Regions from separate parts of the Echinicola soli genome, predicted to be linked through region 4. Evidence: riboswitches for the same ligand, from Rfam matches in the RefSeq annotation. Region 4 holds a riboswitch; each other region holds the start of a gene.

Region 1 (5,084 bases), 1.7 Mb from region 4:
GGGCATCCATATAGAAGGTAATACTCTCTATGCCATAGTAGATAAAACAGCGGACTTAGCCGTATTCAATAACTTCATGGCCAATACTGATGGCATGATCACTCCAGACAAACGCGTTACTATCGAAGGACTCGGAAGGACTCATGGACTGACTTATTCGATGGAAGATGACCTGATGGTCCTTACCGACATCGGCGAGGCTTCTTCAGATAGCGATGGAGGTTTGGTCATCATCACCGACTTTACCAGCACATTTAACAGCGCAGCAGACGGTGGCACCATCTCCATGGCTGATCAAGCCAGAATCGAGGGCAATAATACCATGCTGGGAAATCCTGTGGATGTCGCATACAGTGAAGATAGCAAAATGATTTTCGTCGCAGAAAGAGCCAACGGTGGTGGGAAAGTATTGGTCTACGACTACTTCTCCTCAAACGGCAACCCCGCTCCAGCATATAGCTGGGACGTCGCAGGTGCTTCTGCCGTTTACTATTACGAGGACTAAGCGGTAATTGATTTTAATCTAGCTGAAACATTCAATCAATATTTCACAAAAGAGCTACACACCCTTCTACTACCAAAGGTGCCTTGATTTATTTAGGCACCTTTTTATATTTTGCCCACTTTCGATACCTTTCGAACAATAGGCCAAATACATTGCGCTTTTCAGGGCACTATTTCAATTAAGAGCCTCAAAACCTAATTCTCTATCGATTTTATAGGGTTTTATAGAGAGTATTATTTTCAAAAAACTCTTTTTCGAATACTTGCAAATTCAAAAATTGGATTGTTACTTTGTGTTATCCTTTACTTTTTAAAAGTACAAGGATTTATACAGAAGAGGTGAGAGACAGGCTCGCAGACCCTCTGGCAACCTGGAAAATCCAAGGTGCCAATTCCTGCCGAATGTGAATATCCGCATTTGGAAATATAAATTCTTAAACAATGAATTTTATAAAAAGGATACACACAGCAATACAACTTCACACACAAATCATCATCGAATTTCTTTTTATCGACAGGGATAACTTCATGCATCGTCGAATGTGCATGTGTATGTGCAACTAAGGACTCTCCTTTTGTCCGTATCGGGCACTATAATTTCTTTTATTCCCAATATTGATGATCCCAGTTGACCGAAGTCAACGCTAAACTTAAGAGTAAGAAAATGAATCTAACATCACCGTATCTGATTACCGATATGACACAGGAAACATTCCACTGTGAAGAGGAATTAAATCTCGAATCAGGTGAATCACTACCAGGATTTGAGATCAGCTATACTACTCAAGGGCATTTGACGCCAAAAAAAGATAATGTCATCTGGGTATTGCACGCACTGACAGGAGATGCCAATGTCCACGAATGGTGGAGTGGCCTGGTCGGAGAAGACAAGTTTTTTGTTCCTACAAAATACTTCATCGTCTGTGCCAACCTTCTAGGATCATGCTATGGATCCACGCAGCCACTTAGCGATAATCCCAACACCGGGAAACCATACTATTACGATTTCCCGAACCTGTCCACCCGTGACATGGCCAAGGCATTTGACCGTCTTCGCCAGCATTTGGGAATCCAGCAGATAGACACCATCATCGGTGGATCGCTTGGTGGCCAAGTAGCACTTGAATGGTCTTATAATTTACAAGAGCACGTAAAAAAAACGATCATAGTAGCCTCCAATGCCAAAACCTCCCCTTGGACGATTGGCTTCAATGAGGCCCAAAGAATGGCTATCGAATCGGACAGCACCTGGGGACAGAACTCACCTGATGCAGGCAAAAAAGGCCTGGAAGCGGCACGTGCCATCGGCATGCTCAGTTACCGCCATCAGGATATTTTCCATGCCAGCCAAGCCGAAACGGAAGAAAAGACAGATCATTTCCGCGTAAGTTCTTATCTGCGCTACCAAGGGCAAAAGCTCTCCAATCGCTTTAACGCCCTCTCCTACTGGGTGCTCACCAAAGCCATGGATAGCCATGATCTTGGAAGAGGCAGAGGTGGTACCGCCAAGGCACTTTCAGAGATTAAAGCGAAAGTACTCTCCATCGGGATCAATACAGATTTGCTCTTTACCAAAGAAGAATCGCAGTTTATCGGCAAAAATGTCCCTAATGGCACTTATCGGGAGATTTCTTCCATTTATGGCCATGATGCCTTTTTGGTAGAAAACGAACAGCTAAATTATATTCTAACATCTTTTTACCTGGAAAATAATGACTAACCGCATTGGTTTGTTTGGCTTTGGAGTGGTTGGCCAAGGATATTATGAAATTGCTAAAAACCACCGCCCAGCGCTTTTACCTGAAACAATTGTCGTACAGAACAAAAATAAAAAAAGGGATCATTCACTGCAGTTTTCCTTTGATCCGAAAGACATTTTGGATGATCCTTGTGACATCGGAATAGAGCTGATCTCGGATCCCGCACAGGCTTATGATTATGTCAGCAGCCTGCTAAAATCAGGAAAGAAAGTCATTTCAGCAAACAAAAAAATGCTTTCTGCCCACTTGCCAGCACTATTGGAACTGGAAAAAACTTATGGAGGAAGTCTTCTGTATGAGGCATCCGCTGCAGCAGGTATTCCGATCATTACTTGCTTGGATTGCCATTTTGCCGGGGACGATATCAGCAAGCTCCAAGGCATCCTCAATGGTTCCTCAAACTACATTCTAACCCGATTATTTCAGGATGACCTTAGCCTACAAGAGGCCGTAAAACTAGCCCAAGAAAATGGATTCGCAGAAGCAGACCCTACACTGGATATCAACGGAAGCGATGTCAGCAGCAAACTGACCATTCTGAGCCTCCATGCTTTTGGAAGGTATATCCCCGAAGGGGAAATCCTGACCATCGGAGTGCAGCATGTACATGCCGCAGATGTGGCGCTGGCCAAATCCCTGGGCCTAAAGATCAAGCTGATCGCCACAGCCCAAAAAGACAAAGAGGGCCTAAACCTGCACATCCTTCCTACTTTGGTCGGTGACAATGATCCATTGTTCTTGGTAGAAAATGAATACAATGCAGCAAAAATAACTTCCCAAAACCTTGGCGAACAATTCTTCCAAGGGAAAGGTGCCGGAAGCTTACCGACAGGTGCTTCCGTTTATGCGGACTTGACCAAGGCCGAAAAAGGCTATGGTTACAGCTACGATAAGCTCAATGGCAAAAAAATCACTACCGAACTTCCACAAGCTGCATCCTTGGAAGTAATCATCAGTGCGGACAGCCCTGATGCCCTGCATCCAGTAATCGGAAGTGCCTCCATCCACCAAGCCAATGGAAGGTATTGGGCCATCAGTACTGTTTCTACTGCCGAGCTCATCAAACGCCTCCCGGCCATAGAAGCCAATAAGCTCTCGATCGTAGCACTCAATAATACTATTAGTGAAGATAATGTCCTTGCCCAAATCCAAAGACAGGAAACCGTTAATATAAGCTAACCCTTGCAAAAAGACCTTTGCCCCACTTAAAAGGTAATGACACGTGTTTTTTCCAGTGTTTTCGCTAACTTAAAGACATGGATTACACGCAAATCAAAGAAACCTGTCTCTATATCCCTGACCTGGATCGGGCGGAGGAATTTTATCATAAAAAACTAGGTATGCCGGTGATTTCCAAAGAGGAAGGCCGGCATATTTTTTTTAGGTGTGGGACAGCCGTACTGCTTTGTTTTATTCCTGAGACCACCAAAAACGAGAAAGTGCTGCCTCCCCACTTCGCCAGCGGCAAACAGCACATTGCCTTTGAGGTAGAAGCTAGTGCCTACCCAAAGAGCAAAGCAGAATTGATCGAAAAGGGCATTGTCATTACCCATGAACAAGAGTGGAAAGACGGCCTTGAGAGTTGCTATTTCGAAGATCCCTTCGGCCATGTGCTAGAAATCGTCCCCAGGGGAATTTGGGAGTAGTCCGACTTTGTCAAGTTCAAGTGGGAATAGTCTCCTTGAGCCCATCAGTGCATGGAAAATTAACGAAGCGACCTTTTCTATAAAAGAACAGATCGCTTCCCGCCATTACCATTCCGTTCGCGATGACGGCTTGAGCTCTATTACTTCCAGAAATCCGCATTGTCCACTCCTGCTTCTTTTGCTTTAAAAACAGGATCTTTTCCGGATCGGAGTTGTTTTCTATAATCCTCAAAAGTCTTCATGGCTGGTTTTCTCAGCAGCAATATGGCAATCACGTTTAGCCAGGCCATCAATCCTACGCCAATATCTCCTAGCATCCAGGCCACCTTCGCGGTCTTCACCGTGCCATAATACGTCGCCACCAAAATCATGATCCTCAATGCCCATAAACTCCAGGCCCGGTGTTTGAAGCGATTAAGGTAACTTAAATTGGTTTCAGCAATATAGTAATAAGCCATGATGGTCGTGAAGGCAAAAAACAACAGGGAAATGGCTACAAAACCGCTTCCCAAGTCCGGGAAATGCGTCGCCACGGCATATTGGGTATATTCTGGCCCCACTTCCACTCCTGGTAGGTTTTCCCTGATAAATCCTCCGTCGGGATGGACGACATTGTATTGGCCTGTAAAAAGAATCATCAGTGCGGTGGCCGTGCAGACGAACAGGGTGTCCACATATACCGAAAATGCCTGTACCAAGCCCTGCTTCGCCGGATGGCTCACTTCTGCCGCTGCAGCAGCATGGGGTGCGGTGCCCTGTCCGGCTTCATTCGAATAGATTCCACGCTTCACCCCCCAGGCTATGGCCATTCCAAAAACACCACTGAAAGCCGCCTCCAGGTTAAACGCCGATTTAATGATCAAAGTCAAAACAGTGGGCACTTCTGTAATATTGGTTCCAATGATGATCATGGCCATCAGAATATAAGCAGCAGCCATAAAAGGCACCACCACTTCGGCCACTTTTGAAATCCGCTTTACACCGCCGATAATAATCAATCCCAGAAAAAAAGTAATGCCCATTCCTGTATATTCCACCGGTACTCCAAAGGCATTCTGAACACTCAAGGCGATACTATTGCTCTGCACTCCCGGCATGAGCAAGGTCATACTGACGATGGTCGCAAAAGCAAACAACATCGCGTACCACTTTACGCCCAATCCTTTTTCGATAT
Region 2 (5,084 bases), 1.2 Mb from region 4:
TTCACCTGATGAGGACAATTGTTTTAATTTTTATCCTGCTTTGCTGTACTGAAGGGGTCTTGGCTCAAGAGAGAGGCTATCAGCGAACCAGCTTCAGCGTTTATTATGGCACCTCCGGAGCCCATCTTCAAGGATTAAATGAGCTCTTGGAAAACCATGGCCAGCCACCCATGCCCAATAATTACAATACCTACGGTATTAGCTACCAAACGAGATTTAATGATTTTATCGTAGGTGCCGAGCTTTATCAAAACAATGGCGTAGAAACTCCATTTAATACTTATGAATTGGATTATCGTACGACCAGGGCCTTTATTAATTTCGGCTATAGCTTTACAGAGGAGGGGAAATTTCATCTGATTCATTATATGTCCATTGGGATGGGATATCTTAATGTGGAGATGCTTGAAGAAAGGGAAGGAGAGACCTTGGACCAGTTTTTGGCTGATCCTGCACATGGTTTTATCCTCAGAAAGAACGATATTAATAAGGGAAGCCAGTTTATGGGAGGCTTTTTAACTGAAATTGGATTTGAAGTAGGCTATGACCTTAATCTCTTGGCAAGTGAAGAAGTGGTCACCATGATTGCTAAGGTAGGTTATTCCTTTAACCCTTTTGAAGATTCCTGGAAATTAAATGGAATGACCTTTGATAATCTACAAAGTGGAGCTTTTGTGCGTTTGGGAGCGGGGATCAGTCTTCCAGAGAAAAATTACTTTTACAGAGATGCCTCGCTTGGTTTGTACTTTGTTTATGGTAGGCATTTCACCAAACCAAATGACCTTAACGCCCATTTGAAGAATAATGGATATAAACCACTTGAAGGAATCCCTGAAAACCTGGGCGTCAAGATCCTAGGCGAGAACAGGGGACTTCTTTACGGCATTGACTTGTATAACCTGAACATGGAAGGTGAAGCCAACCAATATTATGACCAAAGTCTAAGCAGTTTGAGGGTTTATGGGAATCTAGGCGCAAAATTAATCGATATTTATAATTGGGAAGTGGGAGCCTTGGGAGGCCTTGGGTACGGCAATGTGCGTTACAGTTTGCTTCACAGGCGAAAATTGCACTTCCCCGACTTGATTGACCTGCCTGATTACGATGGGGAATTGCGAAATGGCGGATTAATGGCCAAACCTGAAATTTATCTAAGTCGAGTATTTCCACTCTCTAAAAAGTCTAAATTAGCCTTGGTGGGCTCTGTATATGGGGGCGTGGAGATACCTTTTGGCAGCTATAAACTCGGCACGGTCAGCATGTCCCAATTTATGTCCAATCCCTATTTACAAGTAGGTGTGGGAATCAGGCCCTGACCCGTTCAAAAATACGATATATATTCGTTTTCAGAGAGCTTTTGGTAAAGCCAAGAGCAGATAGTTTACAATCGACCTTGGGATACCGACCAGCAACGATTAACCACTGGCTGCAACTGAATATTTTCCTAAATAAAATTGTCTATTTGTAATTTTTTTCCACCAATTCATGTTAACTTTGGAATTGCTTATCGAGAAAGACCGAGGGAAGGGCCCTATGACGTCTTAGCAACCTGATATCACAAGGTGCTAACTCCCATCCTGAGCTTGTCAGGAAAAGATGAGCGGTAGATTATTGTTTTTCTATCGGTTCTTTGCTCGGTACAGCTTTTCGTATTATTAATGAGAGCATGAATACACGAACCGACATATTACTTCAGCAAGTTGAAAAGAAGATTTTGATCCTTGACGGTGCGATGGGCACCATGATCCAGCGTTACACGTTGGAAGAAGAGGATTTTAGGACACCGGACTTAACTAATCACCACAAAGCCCTCAAAGGCAATAATGATTTATTGTCGCTGAGCCGGCCAAAGATCATTCGGGACATCCATGATACCTATCTGGAAGCAGGGGCGGACATCATTGAAACAAACACGTTCAGCAGCACATCGATTGCCCAGGAAGATTATGATCTTTCACATTTGGCATATGAACTCAACGTAGAATCTGCAAAAATTGCCAAAGAAGCTGCCTTGGCCTACAGTCAAAAGACACCGGAGCAGCCTCGTTTTGTGGCTGGAGCCGTAGGGCCTACCAATAGGACAGCTTCTATTTCTCCAGATGTTAATGACCCTGGTTATAGGGGCATAAATTTTGATCAACTGGCCAAAGCGTACGCAGAGCAGGTGAGGGGACTATTGGATGGTGGTATAGATATCATTTTGGTAGAGACGATCTTTGATACTTTAAATGCAAAAGCCGCATTATTTGCCATCCAGGAAGTTTTTGAAGAAAAAGGCCTGCCTCTTTCGCCAGAGGAAGGTGGGATCCCTATCATGATTTCCGGTACCATCACCGATGCTTCTGGTAGGACATTGAGCGGACAGACCACGGAAGCTTTTTTGATTTCGGTTTCACACGTACCTTTGATGAGCATTGGGTTGAATTGTGCTTTGGGTGCAAAGGAATTAAGGCCATACCTAAAAGTATTGGCAGAAAAAGCACCATTCTACGTGAGTGCTTATCCCAATGCTGGGCTGCCCAATGAGTTTGGCCAATACGATCAAACAGCGACAGAAATGGCTGATCAGGTAGAAGAATTTCTCAAAGATGGGTTGATCAATATTTTGGGAGGCTGCTGTGGCACTACCCCAGAACATATTCGGGTGATAGGAGAAGTAAGTAAAAAATACAAACCCAGGAAACTAGCGTTTACATTAGAAGAAGAATAGTGGGAATGGATACGAAGATTAAAAATAACCAACTCAAATTATCCGGGTTGGAGCCATTGGTGTTTACACCAGAGTTGAATTTTGTCAATATCGGTGAGCGAACCAATGTAACAGGTTCTAAGAAGTTTGCCCGTTTGATCCTGAATGGACTGTTTGACGAGGCCTTGGAAGTGGCCCTGGACCAAGTAAGGGGAGGTGCACAAGTACTGGATGTCTGTATGGATGAGGGGATGCTTGATGGAGAAGCGGCCATGGTCAAATACCTAAACCTGATCGCTTCTGAACCTGAGATCAGTAGGATTCCCATTGTCGTCGACAGCTCGAAGTGGGATATCATTTTGGCCGGGCTAAAGTGTATCCAAGGAAAGGGTATTGTAAACTCCATTAGTTTGAAAAATGGAGAGCAAGAATTTATCCATCAAGCGAAGACAATCAAGAAATTTGGTGCGGCGGTGGTCGTTATGGCTTTTGATGAAGATGGCCAGGCAGATACTTACCAGCGTCGAGTAGATATCTGCAAGAGGAGTTATGACATCTTGGTAGAGACCGTGAAATTCAATCCCCAAGACATCATTTTTGACCCTAATATTTTTCCGGTGGCCACAGGAATGGAAGAACATCGCAGCAATGCAATCGACTTCTTCAAGGCCACGAAGTGGATAAAAGAAAACCTGCCTGGTGCCAAAGTGAGCGGCGGTGTCAGTAATGTGAGTTTTTCGTTTAGGGGGAATAATCCAGTTCGTGAAGCCATGCATGCGGCGTTCTTATATCATGCTATTCAGCACGGGATGGACATGGGGATTGTCAATCCTGCGATGCTGGAAGTATATGATGATATTCCTAAGGACTTGTTAGAACATGTAGAAGATGTCCTTTGGGATAGGAGAGATGACGCCACAGAGCGATTGTTGGAGTTTGCCGAGACGGTCAGATCATCCGGGAAAAAGGAAGTCGCCAATGAAGCCTGGAGATCAGAATCTGTACAGAAGCGGATGGAGCATTCTTTGGTAAAAGGCATCATTGATCATATCGAAAGTGATGCAGAGGAAGCCAGACAGCTCTTAAAGAGTCCTTTGAAGGTCATCGAGGGACCATTGATGGATGGAATGAATGTAGTGGGTGACCTTTTTGGATCTGGTAAAATGTTTTTGCCCCAAGTGGTAAAATCAGCGAGGGTGATGAAAAAAGCCGTGGCCTATCTGGAGCCTTTTATGCCCAAGGCCGGTGATGCCGATTTTAACGAAGAAAAGAGTTCTATCAAGAAAGTATTACTTGCTACGGTAAAAGGAGATGTCCATGATATAGGCAAAAATATCGTAGGAGTGGTGCTGGCATGTAATAGCTACCAGATCATCGATCTTGGTGTGATGGTAGATGCCCAAACGATCATTGATGAGGCCATTAAAAATGATGTTGATATAATCGGTCTTAGTGGATTGATTACGCCTTCATTGGATGAAATGGTAAATGTAGCATCTGAGATGGAAAGACAGGGGATGAAGCTTCCTTTGCTGATCGGCGGCGCTACGACCAGTAGGATTCACACGGCGGTGAAAATAGATCCTGTATACAGCGGTACAGTGGTCCACGTTCTGGATGCATCCAAGTCCGTCCCTGTGGCGGGTGAAGCGATCAGTGAGGACACTAGGGAAGCGTATCATCAAAAGATCAAAGCGACTTACGCAGAATTACGAGAAAGCCATCAAGCCAAACAAGAAGCTAAAAAATTAGCCACATACGAAGAGGCCAAGGCCAATCCTGTCATGATCGACTGGGAAAGCTATACCCCAGTGAAACCAGCCAAGCCAGGTAAAACGATCCTTGACCTGGACCTAAATGTAATAAGAGAATATATTGACTGGACACCGTTTTTCAGCACATGGATGCTTTCTGGTAAGTACCCTAAGATCCTTAAGGATGAGGTGGTCGGGGAACAGGCCCAAAAGCTCTTAGATGAAGCCAACGCCATGTTGGATAAGGCCATCGCTGAAGATTGGCTTCAAGCTAAAGCTATAGTAGGACTGTACCCGGTAAGAAGGAGCGGAGATGACCTGTCGATCTTAGATGAGCATTTGCATGAAACAGGAACTACTTTCCATTTCCTTCGACAGCAGGGCAAAAAGGGCAAGGGGGTTCCAAACCGTTCTTTGGCGGATTACCTTCATCCCGACGAAGTGGATTATTTTGGCGGATTTGCGGTTACAGCAGGATTGAATATGGACAAAAAGGTGGATGCTTTTAAAGCGGAAGGGGATGACTATAGTGAGATCATGTTTAAAGCCATCGGAGACCGGCTAGCCGAAGCTGCTGCAGAATACATGCACGAAGTCGTTCGAAGAGATCTTTGGGGCTATGCAGCTAATGAACAGCTGGA
Region 3 (5,084 bases), 250 kb from region 4:
TCTGATCGATTCAGCCTTGTCCAATAACTTTGACATGCAAAAAATGACAAAGGAAATCGACATTGGCTATCAGAACCTGCAGCAGTCCAAGGCTAACTTCCTGCCTTCTCTAGGCGCTTCCCCTTTTAAATATAACCGCGAATATTATTCAGAGTATTATAATAACTATGGTTCCAATAGAGCAAGAAGGAACCACGGAGATGATATCCCTACCTCGTTGTATACCGAGCGGATGGAGTACGTTTCCTCCCTGCAAGCCAGCTGGGAAATAGATATCTGGGGAAAGCTCCGGTGGCAAAAAGAGGCTGCCCGGGCATCGTTTATGAAAACCCAGGAATTCAGAAAAGCTGTACAAACGGCATTGGTCTCAGAAGTGGCGACTACTTACCTAAACATGCTCATGCTCAAATCACAGCTAACGGTTTCCAAGCGGAACTACGAATTGAGTAAAAACACACTTCGAATCGTTAAGCTACAGTATGATGCGGGAGAAACAACCTCCCTGGCCGTGCAACAGACCGAATCACAAATGCTACGTGCCAAAGCGTTGATCCCTGATCTGGAAAGGGATTATGCCATCCAGGAAACACGTCTCAACGAGTTGCTGGGACGGTCGCCCCGAGAGCTGGACCTCGTCCATCACTTGGAGGACATCACCTTTGACAGCACTTACCAAACAGGTGTGCCACTGGAACTGATCCAGAACAGACCGGACATCGCAGCGTCTGAATACAATTTGATTATCAGTAATGCCAATGTCGGTGTAACGCAGGCCATGAAATATCCATCGCTGACCATAAGTGGTGGGGTCGGTCTCAATTCTTATCAGATCGAGCACTTTCTTGACCCCTTGGGAGCTGGATTTGCCGTGCTGAACGGCGCTATTTTCCAACCGATTTTCCAAAATCGCAAGTTGAAAACCAATCACCTCATCGCGGTCAACAAAAGGGAAATCGCCCAACTGGATTTTAAGGAAACCATTGTAGGTGCAGTCGGCGAAGTATCCAATGCCCTTGTGACTATAGAAAAGCTTCAGGAAGCCCATGATATTGTAGAAGAAAGGCTTCAAGTCACCAATAAAGGTGTAAAAGACGCTTTTCTACTCTTCCAAAGTGGGTTTGCCAGTTACTTGGAGATCATCAATGCACAGGAAGATGCCCTGGAAAACCAAATGGAACTGGTAAGGCTAAAAACACAATTGGCCATCGCCAATATCGAGCTGTACCGCAGCCTTGGAGGCGGTTGGAAATAACTCAGATCAAGCGGAAATATTGGAATATGGGCATGGCAGACGCTATTTTATATGGAAGCAGGTAACGCTGATCCGCCCCGACGGGACAGGTTGGGCAGATCTCCGCTGATTCTTTATTTAAAAAATTGGAATTGAAGAGTGGTTCCAAACCAAGAGGCTGCCTGATCTCATCGGAATCAGGCAGCCTCTTCATATTCATAGTCATGGACAACGGCCACGGTAAATAGCCGAATAAAATGATTACGGTTTTAGCAGCAATCACCTGGCCAACACCCATAAATTCACGCTAAAACGGATCAAGCGGAAAAGTTGGGGGGATTAGGGTTAGTTTCGATAGCACGCAGATGATGCAGATTAATAAGATTTACGCTGATTTTTTTATACTGGAGCACGCATTACTATTGCTAAATTAAAGAGAAATATGCTTACCAAAACCACCTGGAAATCTCTCATCTTCCAGAAATATTGCTTAGTCTCAAAATGTGCTAAAAATGAGGCAAGCGAAAAAGTTGAGGGCATGAATCCCTTTATTTTAATAGGATTTCCTTTTTGTTTTTTTGCCACAAAGATTCTAAGACCCAAAGCTGTTTGTTTTCCATGAAATTTAGAATCCGCCTACAAAACACTTCGTGTCTTGGCGACTTCGTGGCGACATACCAAATGAATATAAATCTTCTCCCGCCCCCAAAAATATGGCTTGATCCGCTAAAACCCATTTCCAACCGCTAGAGCATTGTTCCAATGATCAACAGGGAAAGGGGATTCTAAAAAAACATCAAGAATTTATCTTCTCCCAGAAATATTGCTTGCCCCTAATCCTGCATTTCTCTTTGGCCAAAAAAAGAACCCTTGATGCTATATCAAGGGTTCTTTTATTTATGGTTATTAGTGATGGCTTATTATTGTATCTTAATTGCTCAGTTCATTCAAGAGCAACTTTTCTTCTAAACGGTGCTTCTCTTGATTGATCAGCACTTTTCTCAGTACTTGCTTAAACCTGATTTCTTCATTTACAATTCTGAAAATTTTCTCTAGGTATTGCTTGGCCACTGCTTCATTCTTTTTGTAAAACTTCAGTGTGAAACTTCTATTTTCATGGATGTTTTCCAAATAAATCTCTTTGGGCTGACCCGCCAAAACAATACCCCTAAAGAAAGCATAATGCGCTGCTATATCTCCTTTTAGGGTAAAATAAATTGCTTGGAATTTTTTATTGGCATCAGCATAATTATGAAAACCAAAAGATCCCTGGCCTTCCAATTGAACAAATTCATTATGTGCTAGCCAGTCATAAGCACTCAGTGAAGTCAGGTCCTTGTCTTTGTTCCTACTTACTGACTGAAAGCTGAAGATATTATTGTTTTGGGTGGAAATGTTATAGTTAGAAGCTATTGCTGTCATGTTTTCTTAATTTGAGATGGTTACTAGTTAATTTTTTTTTTGCGGATTTGTTGCGATCAGCAACAACACCTTTTCGGTTCTTTCAGCAAGTTCTGCATTCGCATTGTTAGTCTCATGGCTTTTACATTTATAGGTCCTCAAATGATTTCGGCAGGATTTAGCACCTTTTCTCTTTATGAGAGGGATAGGTTGCTATAGGTTCTTTGAGCCTGTTCTCTCCCCTATTCTTTATAAATCAGCTACTGAGCTTGCTCCGCTTTTCGCTAATAACTGCTTCAAAGGTACGACATTTTTTTACAAAAACTAATTTCCCTATAGAATTTGTAGGGAATATTATTTTCCTCTCCTAACCCTTCCGCTCTTTACCCAATTGTGAACGCCCTCTATCCCTCATTCCTTTGTAATTTAGTGCTTTATCACACTGCAAAATAGCATTTCAAGCTATCTTATCGTTACAAAAAGAACCAACATTTTAACATACAGGTATTGCTAAAAACCAAGTGTACGAATGAGGAAATCAACATACCCCTCCATTCGGTGAACGAAATCATCACCATATCATCTATGTTTACCCTCCTTCAACTTTCCCATTCCCTTAAAACCTCACAACCTTTAGAACCTCCCTTCTCCCATAAATGCACAATTTTGACTACTTTTGTGGCAATAAATTCATTGATTGGATTTGCCCAATATAACGAACTAGAGATTTACCCATTATGAGAAACATTAAGCTTGTAGAAGTACGGTCAGAACTTGCCGCAGGCACTAGGGGTGCCAGCCTGGGAATTGATGCGCTAAAAGTGGCCAGCTTGGGAAAAAAGTCGGATTTCTTTACCCGGTTTGATCCCATCAATGTGCCAGACGCGAATAATTACCTTTGGAAAAACAACCCCTATCCTCATGCCAGGTACATCGATGGGGTACACGAAGTACTCAGCAATGTCCATGACACCATAAAGGTACTTCGTCTGGAAAAAAAGTTTCCTATTGTCCTGGCCGGAGATCACTCCACAGCTGCCGGAACCATCATGGGAATCAAAGCCGCCAATCCTGAAAAGCGACTTGGGGTGATCTGGATCGATGCCCATGCTGACATCCACAGTCCTTATACCAGCCCATCAGGAAATATGCACGGCATGCCACTGGGCATGTGCCTGCAAGAAGACAACCTGGAAAACAAGCAGCAGGAGCCTTCAGCGGAAGAAATCGAATACTGGGAAAAGATCAAAAAAATCGGAGGGGACTTCCCAAAGATAAAGGCAGAAGATATCGTCTACATTGCTGTCAGAGATACAGAAGAACCGGAAAACAAGCTTATCAGTAAGCATGGCATCCGAAATTTCACCACCAAAGAAGTTCGTGAAAAAGGTATAGTGAAAATTTCAGAAGAGGCCTTGTCCATCCTGAAAGACTGCGAGCAGATTTATATCTCCTTTGATGTAGACAGCATGGACAGTTCGATTTCCGTTGGTACAGGCACACCTGTTCCGGATGGACTCACGGTGAATGAAGCCTTAAAACTGAACATGGAATTAATAAAAGACAAGAGAGTTTGCTGTTGGGAAATCGTGGAGGTAAACCCAACGTTGGATTCCGAAAACATCATGGCCCAAAACGCCTTTGAAGTATTGGAATGCACTACCAAATCCTTGGTCAGCAACTTTTGAAAGTGAGGTGTCGGATATCCATGGAACGCGGATGACGCTGATAAGATTGATTTTCTCAGATACAAATCAGAGGTATCACCTTATCGCTAATGCCGTGACGAATCAAGAGAAAAAAATAGAAGTCTGCCCCGTCCCGATAGCCCGATACTCATCCAGGACATCAGAATCAAGGAATAGTGAATAAAAAATGTTCCCGGTATATCGGGATAAAATCAGAGTTTGCCCCAATTCTTAGGGGACACGAAAAGTAAAAATATTAATACAAAAGAATGACGATTCAAGAACAGATACTAAAAGCCATCAGTAAAGCATTTGCACAAGCTTTTGACCATCAGGTAGCCCCAGAGTCCCTGGCCTTACAGCCTACTCGCAAGGAATTTGAAGGCAATTATACCTTCGTGCTCTTTCCATTTCTGAAGTTCACCAGAATGAAACCTGAAGATAGTGGTGAGAAAATCGGGCAGTACCTGGTCGAAAACTGTGAGGCAGTCAGTGCTTTTAATGTGGTAAAAGGCTTCTTGAACATTTCTGTCAACGAACAATCTTGGATGGCTGTTTTCCAAGCACTCTACCAAAACAAGGAGCTTGGCCAGTTGCCGCCAAAAAACCAAAAGGTAATGGTGGAGTTCAGCTCTCCCAATACCAATAAGCCCCTTCATTTGGGTCACTTAAGGAATAATTTCCTTGGATTCTCCGTTTCGGAAATCCTGAAGGCTAATGGCTATGAAGTCATCAAAGCCAACCTTGTCAACGATCGAGGAATC
Region 4 (5,084 bases):
TCTTTTTGTACCTCATCCCTGAAAGCCGCCTTAGCGGCAATTTCATCGCGCAACTGTTGATTCTCAGTTTCCAGATGGGCTATTTCAGGATAGGTCGCATCCAAATTCTCTTTGGCCTCCTGCATTTCAAGCACTTTTTGTTCACTGACTTTTTGATCGATTTCCTTTTCAAAAACCTTCAACTCCAGTGGCTTCGAAATGACCAATGCCAAAAACACAGCCAATAATAGCCGGGGAAATGCAAGCTTCCATTCAGACCAAAAACTTTCCTTCTTTCGCATGCTCGAAACAATAAAGCGGTCCAAATTAAATATCATTACGCCCCACACCAAGCCGAAAATCACTGCCCAATACCAACTTTCAAAAACGGTATACAAAGCATATCCTGCTGACAATGCTGCCAAAACCCCTGTAAAGAACACAGTACCTCCGATCCCCACGTATTTATTGGTTTCGGTAGGACATTTTTTCAGAATGGACACATTGGCTCCACTACAAAACAAAAAGAATACTTTCACTTTTTCCATTATCAGTTTATTTCATTGGGCAACTACCTCTTCCTCTGCTCAAAAAGCGGGCAACAATCCACTGAAATTATGGATTGGAAAGCGCATCCAATAACTAATGTGATGAAAACAGCCTATCATGCCACCAATCAGTACTTTTAAGGTGTAAAAAAGAATGCCCAATCCGCCGTAAAACGTATATAGTAAAATGGTCAAAAACGCACAATTCCTTTCTATGAACGGAAATGTGTTCAGAAATGAAAAATCGATTTGACACTTCTTTCCCTTTTCCGCTACGTCAACATTTCTCCTTTCCCATTATTTTTAGTTATTTACATGACAGAATAATGGACTAAAACCTTTTCACTAATCACTAGAACAAATGCCCATCCCATCTTCATTTACCCGAAACACAGGCCTGCTGCTTGTTCTTCTCCAGATAGCCTTTATCCATGCGCTATCAGCCCAGGAAAATCCCGAAAAATTTCGAAAAGAAGTTGATCAAATCGTCACCAACACCCCTGTACCATCAGGAGATGTCTACCTTTTTACTGGAAGCTCCAGCGTAAGAATGTGGAAGGACATTGATCGTTATTTTCCTGACGTCACAGTGGTCAATACTGGCTTTGGTGGTTCGCAGACTTTTGAATTGCTACATTATGCTGAAGAGCTGATCATCCGCTATGCCCCCCATAAAGTTTTTATCTATGAGGGCGACAATGACTTGGCAAGTGGCAAGACCCCCGTCACCATCCTGAACACCATGCAAAAACTGGTCAGCAAACTAAAGTCCAAGCTTCCTGAAACGGAAATCGTCCTGATTAGTCCCAAACCAAGTCCGTCAAGGTGGCAGCTCAAAGAAGACTATGAATCCTTAAACCGTCTACTGGAAGTTTATGCCGACAAAACCATCGGCGTTGAATTTGTCAACGTTTGGGACATTGCCCTCAATGAAAAAGGGCGACCCAATCCAGAAATTTACCTGTCCGACAGCCTCCACATGACCGAACTGGGCTACGACGGCTGGGCAGAGATGCTCGAGCCACACATTCCCTAGGCGCTGATCTTGCATACTCAAAAGCCAAATTGTTTGGAAAATCAACTGTGCTGATGTTACTTTGCATGACTTCAGGAAACTGATTTATACAGAAGAGGCGAGAGACCAGGCTCTGCGACCCTCTGGCAACCATTCGTCTCGGCGAAAAGGTGCCAATACCTGCCCAAAAAAAAAATTGAGGGAACTATAAATTAGACATTATGACCAATCTACCTTTTCACCGTTTTTTTCTTATCCACTACCGGATTTCGCTGGCCTATGCCATGTCCAGACAATTATTGATTTTTCATGATTAATTACTGATTCTATAAAACCGAAAGATATTAAACACCATGTCAAATAAGCACTTTGAAACAGAAGCCATCAGGATCGCTTCTTCCAAATCCAACCAACGGGAACATTCGGCTCCCATTTACATGACATCCAGTTTTACCTTTGACAGTGCCGAAGAGGCCCGTCAGATGTTTGCTGAGGAGATCCCCGGCAATATCTATTCCCGCTATGCCAATCCCAACAGCTCAGACTTGATCGAAAAAGTTTGCGCTCTGGAAGGCACCGAGGACGGCATCGCCACTGCCTCTGGAATGGCAGCAATGTTTGGCAGCATAGCTTCTCTCCTACAGCAAGGAGATCATATCCTTGCCTCCCGATCATTGTTTGGCTCTACCCACCAGCTGCTCACAAGAGTATTCCCCAAATGGGGCATCACCTCTACCTACGGAGACATTTCGGATATCGAAAACTGGGACAAGCTCGTGAAGCCCAACACCAAAATGCTCTTCATAGAGACCCCTTCCAATCCTGGCCTAGAGGTAATCGACCTGGAGTGGATCGGTAAGTTTGCCAAAGCGCATAATCTGATCTTAGTGGTGGACAACTGCTTCGCCACTCCCTACCTACAGCAACCGGCCAAGTGGGGCGCGGATATCGTGGCACACAGCGCTACCAAGTACATTGATGGTCAAGGACGTGTCTTGGGAGGATTGATCCTTGGAAAGCAAGAATTGATCAAAGACGTGCAGTTCTTTACGCGCCACACAGGACCTTCCATTTCCCCCTTCAATGCTTGGATCCTTTCCAGAAGCATGGAAACACTGGCGGTCAGAATGGAAAGGCACTGCGCCAATGCATTGGCGGTAGCATCCTATTTCCAGGACATCAATGAGCTTGAATTCGTAAAATATCCTTTCCTAAAATCGCATCCACAGCATGACCTTGCCAAAAAACAAATGAAACATGGCGGCGGCATCGTCACACTCACGCTGAAAGGAGGCATCGAGAGAGCTCAGCGATTCATTGATGAACTGCAGATGATCACCGTCACAGCCAACTTAGGGGATACCAGAAGTATCATTACACACCCAGCATCTACCACCCACAGCAAGCTCACTGAAGAAGAACGCCAACGTGTAGGCATTCTTCCAGGGCTAATTAGGCTTTCTGCCGGATTGGAACACCATGATGACATCATCGCGGACATAGAGCGAGCACTGGAAAAGTCCAAATAGCACCTCGCAAACAGTCGATGCTAAGGGGACTCTGTCATAAATAGTCGTCATTGCGAACGGAACAGTAGTGAAGCACAGCAATCTTGCCTTTCAGTCAAGAAATTGCTTCTTCCCGCCACTCCTCGTGATGACGGCATTTTATTTTATGACGCAATCTCATTTTTGTAGCACTCACCTGATTTTCACCGTCTTGGGAACAAAACCAAATAACCGAGCCATGAAAAAGATCTATTATTTTTTTCTTCTAATGACTGCCTCCACAGTTGGATGTATCGATAGCGAGCCCAAGGACAAAGAGATCCTGCCCAACCTGCGAACGCTGACAGATGAGGAACAGTCCCTGGCTTCCTACAGCGGAGATTTCGCCATTGACCTCTATCTGCAGCTAAGGAACCATGATGATACCAACCTTTTTTTTAGCCCTTACAGTATTCAGCAGGCACTATCCATGACCATGAACGGCAATAAAGGAACTGTCCTCGAAGAATACTTGCAAGCCCTCAGATACGATAACCTTACTATTGACCAAGCCAATATGGCCAATAAAGGGCTTACGCAATTCCTTCAGGAAGTGGACCCAAAGGTAACATTTAACGTCGCCAACGGTATCTGGTACAAAGAAAACCTCACCGTAAAAGAAGCTTTCCAGGAAATTGTCCAGCAACACTATTTTGCCGCTCTCAGCGGGCTAAACATGGCAAATCCTAACTCCGTGGACATCATCAATAACTGGATAGAAGACCACACCAATAACCTTATTCAAAATATGCTGGATAAAATCCATGATGATGCGGTCATGTACCTGGTCAATGCCATTTACTTCAAGGGAGATTGGAAATACCAGTTTGAAAAAAGCGCTACTGAACAAGCCCCATTCCATGTCGATGAACAAACCACTGTCAATGTGGACATGATGAGGACCCAAGAACCTGCTGATTTCAGGTACCTCAAATCCGACCATCTGACCTACCTGGAAATCCCCTATAGCACTGGGCAATACTCCATGGGAATCCTACTCCCAGATGACCTGAATTTGGATAAAGTGGAAGAACAACTGAATGCAGAAAACCTCTTGCGATGGCGAACCGCAGCGCGGGAAAGGGCATTATTTCTCCAAATGCCCAAATTTAAATTACGAAAAAAAATAGACAACCTTAAAGAAGATCTACAAGCACTGGGATTGGTCACACCATTCAAATTTGACCCACGAAACTTTACTGAATTGTTTGACACCCCAACGGATTATTTAAAAATCAACCGCGTCATTCACGATGCGCTGATCGAAGTGGACGAAAAAGGCACTGAAGCTGCTGCAGCCACCGTTGTGGAAATCATAGAAGTCACGGCCGGTCCCTCCACTCCCTTAAACATAAAACTGAACCGTCCATTCCTGTTCTTCATCCAAGAAAAACATAGCGGGACTATTTTATTTATCGGAAAACTGGGCGATCCGTCACTGCTTTAAAGCTTAAATATATTCGACTTAAAAAAGCTAAGGCCAGTTTTCCCAAACTGGCCTTAGCTTTTTTTTATTCTGCTGCTTCCTTTTCTTCTAACAATGGCGACTGGTAATAATTCACCTCAAGTGCCTCAAGTCTCGCAGTATGCTTGCGCAATCGTGACTTATAGCCTTCCCAGTCCCGTTTCTCCGGCGAAGTCCAGGCCACCTCAGCAATTCCGATCAACCGGGGGAACACCATGTACTCGATATCATCCATCGTCTCAATCGTCTCTGTCCAAAGCGGCGCTTCCACACCCAGAATATCAGCTTTGTCAATGCCTTCTACCAATTCGGTAGGCTCCCACATATAAGCGCTGTCCAATTCAATATAAGCCGCCCAATGCAATCCCAATCTCGTAGTTGAATCATACTGCATATCCAAATAGGCTTTACTAGCAGGAGAAATCAACACCTTGGATCCCTGTTCCACAGCCATTTTTGCATTTTCAGCTTTTGCCCAGTACTGGGCGGTGGTACTTGGCCGTAACGCTGCATGGGCGATTTCATCCCAG

Evidence for each region. Region 4 has a riboswitch for S-adenosylmethionine ahead of FKX85_RS10770 (O-succinylhomoserine sulfhydrylase). Riboswitches for the same ligand answer to the same signal wherever they lie in the genome.
Region 1: linked by a shared signal. The riboswitch ahead of FKX85_RS17140 (homoserine O-acetyltransferase family protein) and the one ahead of FKX85_RS10770 (O-succinylhomoserine sulfhydrylase) in region 4 are both predicted to bind S-adenosylmethionine.
Region 2: linked by a shared signal. The riboswitch ahead of FKX85_RS15170 (homocysteine S-methyltransferase family protein) and the one ahead of FKX85_RS10770 (O-succinylhomoserine sulfhydrylase) in region 4 are both predicted to bind S-adenosylmethionine.
Region 3: linked by a shared signal. The riboswitch ahead of FKX85_RS11775 (hypothetical protein) and the one ahead of FKX85_RS10770 (O-succinylhomoserine sulfhydrylase) in region 4 are both predicted to bind S-adenosylmethionine.

What each region holds. Positions count from the first base shown of each region.
Region 1 covers NZ_CP041253.1:4,376,927-4,382,010, forward strand. Annotated here, with positions in the region: gene FKX85_RS17135 (hypothetical protein) at 1-505, shown strand, start outside; SAM riboswitch class I at 828-937, shown strand; gene FKX85_RS17140 (homoserine O-acetyltransferase family protein) at 1,169-2,224, shown strand; gene FKX85_RS17145 (homoserine dehydrogenase) at 2,217-3,443, shown strand; gene FKX85_RS17150 (VOC family protein) at 3,521-3,910, shown strand; gene FKX85_RS17155 (alanine/glycine:cation symporter family protein) at 4,051-5,084, opposite strand, start outside.
Region 2 covers NZ_CP041253.1:3,853,270-3,858,353, forward strand. Annotated here, with positions in the region: gene FKX85_RS15165 (hypothetical protein) at 9-1,316, shown strand; SAM riboswitch class I at 1,502-1,603, shown strand; gene FKX85_RS15170 (homocysteine S-methyltransferase family protein) at 1,667-2,710, shown strand; gene metH (methionine synthase) at 2,716-5,084, shown strand, end outside.
Region 3 covers NZ_CP041253.1:2,941,699-2,946,782, reverse strand. Annotated here, with positions in the region: gene FKX85_RS11780 (efflux transporter outer membrane subunit) at 1-1,252, shown strand, start outside; gene FKX85_RS11775 (hypothetical protein) at 2,162-2,653, opposite strand; SAM riboswitch class I at 2,778-2,890, opposite strand; gene FKX85_RS11770 (arginase) at 3,370-4,320, shown strand; gene argS (arginine--tRNA ligase) at 4,590-5,084, shown strand, end outside.
Region 4 covers NZ_CP041253.1:2,687,988-2,693,071, reverse strand. Annotated here, with positions in the region: gene FKX85_RS10780 (DUF4407 domain-containing protein) at 1-527, opposite strand, end outside; gene FKX85_RS10775 (GDSL-type esterase/lipase family protein) at 889-1,563, shown strand; SAM riboswitch class I at 1,645-1,756, shown strand; gene FKX85_RS10770 (O-succinylhomoserine sulfhydrylase) at 1,896-3,071, shown strand; gene FKX85_RS10765 (serpin family protein) at 3,289-4,536, shown strand; gene FKX85_RS10760 (beta-N-acetylhexosaminidase) at 4,601-5,084, opposite strand, start outside.